One region of the Paraburkholderia kirstenboschensis genome, then DNA from elsewhere that is predicted to be linked to it. Evidence: riboswitches for the same ligand, from Rfam matches in the RefSeq annotation. Region 1 holds a riboswitch; the other holds the start of a gene.
The links. Region 1 has a riboswitch for glycine ahead of gcvT (glycine cleavage system aminomethyltransferase GcvT). Riboswitches for the same ligand answer to the same signal wherever they lie in the genome.

Region 1 (5,031 bases):
GACACGCATGTCCGCATCGCTGAAAATTGGGTTGATGGGTTACGGATTCGCAGGCGCAACCTTTCATGCGCCGGTGATCGAGCACTGCGGCCGCGCCAGCGTCGCCGCCATCGCGACCGGCAGACCGGAGGTCGCGCTCGCCGACTATCCGCACGCGAAAGTGGTGGCCGATCTCGACGCGTTGCTCGCGCTCGCGCAGATCGACTGCGTGGTGATCGCCACGCCGAACGACACGCACTTCGATCTCGCGCGCCGTACGCTCGAAGCAGGCAAGCACGTCGTGGTCGACAAGCCGGTCACGCTTAGCGCCGCCGACGCTCGCACGCTCGCCAACATCGCACTCGCGCGGGGCAAGCTGTTCGTGCCGTTTCATAACCGTCGCTGGGACGGCGATTTCATGACCGTTCGCGATCTGCTCGCGAGCGGTGAGTTGGGGCGCATCACGCACTATGAATCGCATTTCGACCGGTTCCGACCCGAAGTACGTCAGCGTTGGCGCGAGGAAGCGTCGCGCGGCGGCGGCCTGCTGTTCGATCTCGGACCGCATCTGATCGACCAGGCACTGGCCTTGTTCGGCGCGCCGCAGACCGTGTCCGCAACCGTGCGCACGCATCGCGATCAGGCGAGCGCGCCCGACTACGTGCATATCCAGTTGGGCTACGGCGAATTCGAAATCGTGTTGCACGCGAGCGCGCTGACGGCGATCGTCGCGCCGAGGTTCGCCATTCACGGCACACGCGGCAGTTACGTGAAATACGGGCTCGACACGCAGGAAGACCAGTTGAAAGCCGGCTTGCGTCCGGGCGACGAGGGCTTCGCGGCCGGCAATGCCGCAGGCACGTTGCGCGTGCTGGAGGGCGACCGCGAAGTAGAGCGCGAAGTGCCGACGGGCAATGGCGATTACGCGAGCTTCTACATCGCGCTCGCCGAGGCGATCCAGCACGGCGTGAAGTTCCCGGTGAGCCCGCAAGATGCCGTCGACGTGATGACGATTATCGAGCTCGCGGCGCGCAGTTCCGACGAAGGCGTGCGCCTGCCGTTCCAGCGGATCCGCTGAACGGCGTTGCCGGTTTGCGGTGTTGCCGGCGCGACGCAGAACGCCGCGCCGGCAAAACTGACAAACCGGAAAGCAATATGACGTTACAAATGAGCCGGCCGTCCGGGTCAGCGCTCGTCTGCCGTGATCCGTTGCTACGCCTGTAGCACAGCAAAACCACAACGACTTCACGGAGTGTTCATGCCACGTCCCATCCGCGCCTTCGCCGCATGCGCATTACTCAGTTCGCTCGCCGCCTGTGTCGTGGCACCGCAGCCCGAACCGGCGCCGCGCCCAAGCCCGCAACACATCGCCGATAAACGCTTGCATCAAGTCGACGGCCGCATCGAAAATCTGAGCCGCCGTATCGACAATCGCGTGAACCAAGGCTATTACCCGCCGCCGCAAGGGGAGGCGTTGCATCATCGGCTCGATGTGATCCGGCGCGAGGCGCACGAGATGGCCGGGCAACATGGCGGCGGCTTATCCGCCGACGAACAGCGCGTGCTGAACCAGGAACTGGACGGCGCGGCGCATGCGATCGGCGAATAAGGGCGGATAAGGGTGAATAACGGCGAATAAACCGTTCATTTGACAAGCCTCCGGCCCTCGCGTACATTCGCCGCACGCGTCGGGAGAGCGCGCTGGCCGCTGATTTCGCAGGCCGCGCCGCCGAAGGGGCACACCCGCAAACTCTCAGGCAAAAGGACCGAACGCGTCGAAAAACCCGTCTCAACGCAACATCAAGGCGCCGTTTTTCGCACTCTGGAGAGCGGCAGTAGCCGTCTGCATCGCAATGTCGTGCAGATCCTGGCAAGCTGCCCACCGAAGGGGCGCGCGTTCCGCCGTGACAAATCAACGTCGCCACGGCAGCGCAATCTCTCAGGTATCGAGGACAGAGGGGCCATGCAGATCCACGCTCGCAGCCAGCAGGCCGCGAGGCGCGGCTCCGCATGGCCTTTTTTGTTTCGCGAGACGCCCGAGGCCCCATGACCGAACTCAAACACACTCCGCTCAACGCCACCCATCGCGCGCTCAATGCCCGCATGGTCGATTTCGGCGGCTGGGACATGCCCGTCAACTACGGCTCGCAGATCGACGAACATCGCGCCGTGCGTACCGACGCCGGCATGTTCGACGTCTCGCACATGTGCGTGATCGACTTCACCGGGGAGCGCGTGCGCGCCTTCTTCGAATATGCGCTGGCCAACAACGTCGCGAAGCTGCAAACGCCTGGGCGCGCGCTGTACTCGTGCCTGCTGAACGCGGACGGCGGCGTGATCGACGACCTGATCGTCTATTACTTCGGGGAAGATCATTTCCGCGTGGTGGTCAACGCGGGCACCGCCGACAAAGACATCGCGTGGTTCAAGCAACTCAACGAAGGCGGCTTCGGCCTGACCATCACGCCGCGCCGCGATCTCGCGATCGTCGCCGTGCAAGGTCCGAACGCGCGTGAGAAGGTCTGGCAAACGGTACCGGCCATCCGCTCTGCAACCGAAACACTCAAGCCCTTCAACGCCGCGCGCGTCGAAGCAACGCCGTTCGGCGAATTGACCGTCGCCCGCACCGGCTATACCGGCGAAGACGGCTTCGAGATCATCGTCCCGGCCGATCACGTCGTCGCGTTGTGGAATGCGTTGCAAGCACAAGGCGTGCGGCCGGCAGGTCTCGGCGCGCGCGACACGCTGCGTCTCGAAGCCGGCATGAACCTGTACGGCCAGGATATGGACGACAACATCTCGCCGCTCGACGCCGGCCTCGCGTGGACCGTCGACCTCACCTCCGCGCGCGATTTCGTCGGCAAGAGCCGGCTGGAAGCGGACGGCTCGCGCGCCGCGTTCGTCGGTCTGATCCTGCTGAAGGAGAACGGCAAGGCGGCAGGAGTGCTGCGCGCGCATCAGAAAGTCGTCACGCCGCACGGCGAAGGCGAAATCACCAGTGGCACCTTCTCCCCGACCATGCAGGAATCCATCGCCTTCGCGCGGGTGCCGAAAGGCGTGCAGCCGGGCGACACCGTTCACGTTCAAATTCGTGACAAATCGGTGCCCGCAAGCGTGGTAAAACTGCCGTTCGTGCGTAACGGCAAAGTACTCGCGGCGAATTGAACCACTGCAAGCAGCCGGCGCGTGCGTCCTTTTCCAGTTTTTAGTCCATATCGAATCACACCGCATAGGAGCATCCGATGAGCATCCCGGCCGATCTGAAATACACCGAATCGCACGAGTGGGTCCGCACCGAAGCGGACGGCACGCTGACGGTCGGCATCACCGACCACGCGCAGGAAGCGCTCGGCGACATCGTCTTCTTCGAAGTACAGGAACTGGGCAAGACCGTCACGGCCGGCGATACGGTCGCCGTGATCGAATCGGTGAAAGCCGCTTCGGATATTTACGCGCCGGTTTCCGGCGAAATCATCGAAGCGAACACCGCCGTGGCCGACACGCCCGATTCGGTCAACAGCGCCCCGTATGAAAGCTGGCTCTTCAAGATCAAGCCGGCCTCGGACGCGACGCAGGACCGTTTGATCGACGCGGACGCGTACTCGAAGTCGATCGGCGCCTGATTCACTTTTATCTATAACCCGACAGGTGCGGCGCGTCCCTCGTGAATCACACGGGACCGCGCTCTGAAGAAAGTCCCTTTGGGGATGACCCTTCAGGAGACCTGGCGCTTGGCGCCAGGTCTTGGACGGTCCAGCACGGACAGCCGCACCGCCAGGAACACCATGAAGCTCGAACACCCGGATCGTCTGATGAACCGCACTCCTCTCTCGCTCGCCGCGCTCGAAGTGCATGACGCCTTCGCTGAACGGCATATCGGCCCGGATGCGGCCGACCAGAAAGCGATGCTCGAAGCCTTGGGCTTCACGTCGCGCGCCGCGCTGATCGACGCCGTCATTCCAAAGACGATCCGCCGCACGGAAGCGCTGCCGCTCGGGCCCTTCGCACAGCCTAAGAGCGAAGCAGAAGCGCTCGCCGCGCTGCGCGAACTCGCGGACAAGAACCAGGTGTTCCGCTCGTACATCGGCCAGGGTTATTACAACGCCCACACGCCGACGGTGATCCTGCGTAACGTGCTCGAGAATCCCGCGTGGTACACGGCCTACACGCCGTATCAGCCGGAAATCTCGCAAGGCCGCCTCGAAGCGCTGCTGAACTTCCAGCAAATGATCGTCGACCTGACGGGTCTCGCGATCTCGAACGCGTCGCTGCTCGACGAAGCCACCGCCGCAGCTGAAGCAATGACGCTGCTGCAACGCGTGGGCAAGCCGAAGTCGAATGTATTCTTCGTCGCCGACGACGTGCTGCCGCAAACCATCGAAGTGGTGAAGACGCGAGCCACGCCAGTCGGCATCGAAGTGAAAGTGGGCCCGGCTGCCGAAGCCGCGAACGCAAATGCATTCGGCGTGCTGCTGCAATATCCGGGCGTGAACGGCGACGTGCGCGACTACCGCGCGCTGACTGAGGCGGTCCACGCAGCGGGCGGCCACGTGGTGGTCGCCGCCGACCTGCTCGCGCTGACCGTGCTTACGCCGCCGGGCGAGTGGGGCGCGGACGTGGCCGTCGGCAACACGCAGCGCTTCGGCGTGCCGGTCGGCTTCGGCGGCCCGCATGCGGCCTACCTCGCCGTGCGCGACGAATTCAAGCGCCAGATGCCGGGCCGTCTCGTCGGCGTGACCGTCGACGCGCAAGGCAATCCCGCGCTGCGCCTCGCGCTGCAAACGCGCGAACAGCACATTCGCCGCGAGAAAGCGACGTCGAATGTATGTACCGCCCAAGCACTGCTCGCGATCATGGCCAGCATGTACGCGGTCTATCACGGTCCGCGCGGTCTGAAGACAATCGCACTGCGCGTGAACCGTATCGCGGCGTTGCTTGCGGAAGGCGCGAAGCAGTTGGGCTACTCGCTCGTCAACGAAACGTTCTTCGATACGCTCACGTTCAATACCGGCGCGCGCACGCAAGCGTTGCACGACGCGGCCAAAGCGAAGC
Region 2 (5,031 bases), on a different replicon from region 1:
GTGCGCGTGCTGGTTGCCACCGCCACGCCGGGACTGGAACGTATCGACGACTGGGACGGCTTCGGCCAGCGTCTGACGGGCAGCGGCACAGCGCGCTTCAATCATGTGCCTGTCACGCGAGAGAACGTGTACCGGCGCTACGACGCGTCAGCGCCGCGCCGCAACAGTGTGCTCACCTCGTACTACCAGGCGCTGCACGTGGCGAACCTGGCTGGCATCAGCCGTGCCGCGCTGCGCGATGCAGTAGCCTTCACGCAAGGCAAGACGAGAACCTTCGGTATCCCAGGCGAATCGAGTCCGCGCGACAATCCGCTCGTGCATCGCGTGGTCGGCCGGCTTGCGAGTCTCGCCTATTCGACGCAGAGTGTTAGCGCGTCGCTCGCGCGGGCCATCGACGAAGTATTGGTCGCGCGACAGGAAGGACGCACAACCGAAGAGACCTATATTCGCCTCGACATTCAGACATTTCAGGCGCAGCAGATCGCCATCGAGCAGACCTTGCAGGCCGCCACGCTGCTCTTCGAAGTGGGCGGTGCATCCGCGACCAGTGAAACGCGGCGCTTCGACCGCTACTGGCGCAATGCGCGAGTGCTCGCGTCGCACAACCCGGCCATCATTCGCGAGGCCGCCATCGGCGACTTCTACCTGAATGGCAACGCGCACAACGAGCGCTTCGGCATTGCCCGGCCCACAGCCGAGGCCGCCTGACAGCCAGCGCGCCAAGCCGCGCTTTCATGTGGCACAGTAGCGTCAGTGCATGCGCGCGGCGCGCGGCACGCAACTGCCCTGACGAGCCCCATGAAGAACCTGCCAGCCTATGAGCCGCCAGTCGATGAACAGCAGCTTTTGCTGAAATGGATCCGGCGAGCGCGCGAATCGCAAATGAGCCACTATGACATGGCCGATCTGTTGTCCGCACGCGACCGCCAGGTCGGCTGGCTTGTCACCGTATTGGCAGCGTTCGTGGGCACGGCGGTGTTTGCATCGCTGAACACGAACGCGGTTTCGCTGGAGATCAGGATTCTGGTCGGCCTCGTGAGCGTGATCGCCGCGGTGTCGTCGGCGTTGCAAACGTATATGCGTTACGCGGAGCGTGCAGAAAAACATCGCGCGGCAGGCGCACGTTATGGCTCGGTACGACGGCGGCTCGAATCGGTTTTTGCGGGCGACGCCGACGCACGCGACGGCCACTATCTGACCGCGATTCGCGACGAACTCGACCGGCTTGCACAAGACTCGCCGAACGTGCCGCCGCGCAACTTTTACCGTACACAGCGAGCGTTATCCGCCGATCCGCGCCGCGGCACCGACACCTGAGCGGCCGGCCTCAAGCATCGAGATCGTTCGCGTCGATGCCTAGTTCGGCAGCCATGCGCCGCACCACAGCCTGAAGGCGGTTGACCTGATCGGCAAGCCGTTTCTGCTCGGCCTTCACCGCTTCGAACGTGGACAGCGGCACGGTTTCCTCGTCGCCGCCGCCCGGTTGCGCGAACTCGCTCAAGCTCACTTCACCGCACAGCAAGTGCATCCATCTATTCTCGCGCTCGCCTGGCGTGCGAGGCAGCTTGACGACACGCGGGGGATCGTTCGCGGCGAGTTCGTCGAGAAATGCCTCGACCGACGAGATATCGGCAAAGCCATGCAAGCGCGCGCTGTTCAGGCGCAATTCCGCCGCCGTCTGCGGGCCGCGCAGCAACAACGTGGTCAGTAAAGCTGCGGACTGGCTCGGCAGACCGAGCACGCGATTCATGTTGTGCTCGAAGCGCGGCACGCGGCTGCTGCTGCCTTCCATCACGAGGCTTAGGCGTTTCAGACCGTCGAGCGCGGTCAGCACTTCGGCGTCGGTCGCATTCATTACCGGCGAGCGGCCTGTCTTCTGATTGCAGCCCAACGTCAAAGCATTGAGCGACAGCGGATAACTGTCGGGCACCGTGTGCTGTTTTTCGACGAGCACGCCAAGCACGCGCCCCTCTAGCAAGGTCAATGCGCGAATGGCAGGACGGGACGGAGCGTCGGGAGTCGAATTCATTTGATGTAGCGGCATGTGCCGATGTGGTCGTGGATAACACGCCTTACCATCGCTCTGCGAGGTGGCACTTTTCTGGTAGTAGGCACTATGATAAACGGCCCGCGCCCTCACGGCGCATGAATCGCCGCAGCGGACCAGGGGCGCGCGACCCTGCGCTGGGCACGCGGTCTGCTCTCTCATCGTCTTTCTCGACACGGAGTGTTTCAATGCCGATGCGTTCACAGTCGGTCCTGCGCGTGAGCGCTATCTCCCTCGCGGTGGGCGCCGTGTGCCTGCTCGGCGCCTGTGCGCTGACTCCGGGCGGCAAGAGCGGCAACGCGCGCGTGCCCGAGCCCGCCAAACCGGTCGACCTCGGGCGCTATGTGGGCCGCTGGTACGAGTTCGCGCGCTACGAAAACCGCTTCGAAAAAGGCTGCGAGGCGGTGACCGCCGACTACGCCGCGGGTGAAGACGGCCTGATCGACGTGACCAACAGTTGCCGCAAGAACGGCGTTGAAGGGCCGCTCGACGTCTCGAAGGGTCGCGCCAAGGTGGTAGCCGGATCGGACAACGCGAAGCTGAAGGTGTCGTTCTTCGGCCCGTTCTTCGTCGGCAATTACTGGGTGCTGGATCGCGCCGACGACTACAGCTGGTCGATCGTCGGCGAACCTGGCGGGCGCTACCTGTGGGTTCTGACGCGTGAAGCCAAACCGGCCGCGAGCGTGAGAGATGGATTGATCGAGCGCGTGCGTGCGCTCGGCTACGACACGTCGATGTTGCGCGTCACGCACCACGGCTAGCCCGTTAGAAAACACTTGCCGGAAGAAATTTTGCCCGGTATCGTCGTGGCGTTCTGCAAAGCAGCGCGGGAGAGATCGTCCGTAGGCAGGGCGACGCCGACGGAGCAACCGCCCCGGAAACTCTCAGGCAAAAGGACCGCGCAGCAGGAACATCTGGAGAGCGGCGCCGCGCGCGCCCACCGAAGGGGATTCCCGCACACGGCCAGCGCTTTCGCGCAGCGCCGGGAAGAAACTCTCAGGTACATGGACAGATGGGGCATCGGCACCGGTTTCGCATGAAATCGAACCCGGTGATGCTCAACTACTCTGGACCATGTCATGTCACGAATCGCCATTATCGGCGCCGGCATTACCGGCGTTACGACCGCGCACGCCCTCGCGCAATGCGGCCACCACGTCACCGTGTTCGAACGTCACCGCTATGCGGCGATGGAAACCTCGTTCGCCAACGGAGGCCAGCTATCGGCCAGCAATGCAGAAGTGTGGAACAGCACGGCCACGGTTCTGAAAGGCCTGCGCTGGATGTTCACGCGCGACGCCCCGCTGCTGCTCAATCCCCTGCCCACATGGCACAAGTATTCGTGGATGGGCGAATTCCTGCGGCAGATTCCGCACTACCGTGCGAATACCGTCGAAACGGTGCGGCTTGCCATCGCCGCGCGCGAGCATCTCTTTTCGATCGCCGAGCAGGAAGGCATCGACTTCGATCTGGAACGGCGCGGCATTCTGCACATCTACAAGACGCGCAAGGAGTTCGACGCGGCGGCCAAGGTCAATGACCTGCTGCGCGAAGGCGGACTCGAGCGCAGTGCCGTGACGTCGAGCGAATTGCAGCGCATCGAGCCCACGCTGCACGGCGATTTCTACGGCGGCTTTTTCACGCCGTCCGATTCGACGGGCGACATCCACAAGTTCACGCGCGGTCTCGCCGATGCATGCGTGCGCCACGGCGTGCAGTTCCATTACGATGCAGAAATCACGTCGATCGAGCAATCCGCCGAAGGGCGCTTCTCGCTCACAGTGAACCTCGAAGGCGAGACGCAGCGCTTCGGGTTCGAGCGGATCGTCGTGTGCGCCGGCGTGAAAAGCCGCGATTTTGCGGCGATGCTCGGCGACCACGTGAACGTGTATCCGGTCAAGGGCTATTCGATCACCGTCTGTCTCGACGATCAAACGAGCAGGCAGCGTGCGCCGTGGGTCAGTCTGCTCGACGACAGCGCGAAGATCGTGACGAGCCGGCTCGGCGCGGACCGTTTTCGCGTCGCGGGCACGGCGGAGATCAACGGCTTCAATCGCGATATCCGCTCCGACCGGATTGCTCCGTTAGTGGACTGGACGCGACGGCATTTCCCGGAGGTGTCGACCGCGCGCGTGATTCCGTGGGCAGGCTTGCGGCCGATGCTGCCGAGCATGTTGCCCAAGGTCGGGCGCGGAAAACGGCGCGGCGTGTTCTATAACACGGGGCACGGCCACCTGGGCTGGACGCTCTCGGCCGCAACGGCGCAGGCCGTGGCGGGCGCGATGGAGTAGCCTCCCGCCATGAAGACGCGGCATCTGCTAGTGTTGTGCAATCCGCGTCTTGACCTTCAAAATTCATGGCTCTTTCGGGCTTTGCCAATCCTGACAGTGCCGCCCCCGACGGCGCGGACGGCTCGCGTCTGAGCGATGAGCAGATTGGCGAAGAAGCGACGCGGCGGCTTGCATGGGACGCCGCGGTTCCTGAACGTACGATCACGGTGGAAGTGCGCGACGGGCGCATCGTGCTGAGCGGCGAACTCGAACACGATGCGCAACGAATCGCGGCGCTCGAAGACGTGAGGCGCCTGTTCGGCGTCGCGGGTGTATGCGATCGACTCGTTGTGAAGCCCCCGTGAGCAGAGCACGATGCAACAGGCTCAAGCACGATCCGCACGCAGCAACGCGCGACAATGCCTCGCGATCTGCTTCTCTTCTTCGGTATGAAGCGCCCTCACCTTGCCCGATGCGTCGCCTTCATGAAGGCCCAGAAACGACAGCCCCTCGCAGATACGCTTACGCATCTGCACGCTGTGCTCGCCGATGCCGCCGGTGAACACCAGCAAATCTATGCCGCCCAGCAACGCCGCATATCCGCCAATGGTTTTGCGCACCGCGGTCGCGAACGCGTCGAGCGCCAGTGACGCATGCGCGTCGCCCGCCGCCGCGCGTTGTTCGAGCGCCTGCATGTCGCTCTCGCCATCGGCG

Region 2: it holds a riboswitch for glycine, as region 1 does, so the genes downstream of both, RW095_RS21420 (D-amino acid dehydrogenase) here and gcvT (glycine cleavage system aminomethyltransferase GcvT) in region 1, are expected to answer to the same signal.

What each region holds. Positions count from the first base shown of each region.
Region 1 is NZ_CP136513.1:2,672,235-2,677,265, forward strand. Features, by position in the region: gene RW095_RS34710 (oxidoreductase) at 8-1,057, shown strand; gene RW095_RS34715 (hypothetical protein) at 1,238-1,588, shown strand; glycine riboswitch at 1,660-1,758, shown strand; glycine riboswitch at 1,792-1,945, shown strand; gene gcvT (glycine cleavage system aminomethyltransferase GcvT) at 2,026-3,144, shown strand; gene gcvH (glycine cleavage system protein GcvH) at 3,222-3,602, shown strand; gene gcvP (aminomethyl-transferring glycine dehydrogenase) at 3,765-5,031, shown strand, end outside.
Region 2 is NZ_CP136512.1:2,776,461-2,781,491, reverse strand. Features, by position in the region: gene RW095_RS21440 (acyl-CoA dehydrogenase family protein) at 1-708, shown strand, start outside; gene RW095_RS21435 (SLATT domain-containing protein) at 799-1,317, shown strand; gene RW095_RS21430 (YceH family protein) at 1,328-2,029, opposite strand; gene RW095_RS21425 (lipocalin family protein) at 2,236-2,808, shown strand; glycine riboswitch at 2,865-2,957, shown strand; gene RW095_RS21420 (D-amino acid dehydrogenase) at 3,127-4,338, shown strand; gene RW095_RS21415 (BON domain-containing protein) at 4,404-4,682, shown strand; gene RW095_RS21410 (acetate/propionate family kinase) at 4,704-5,031, opposite strand, start outside.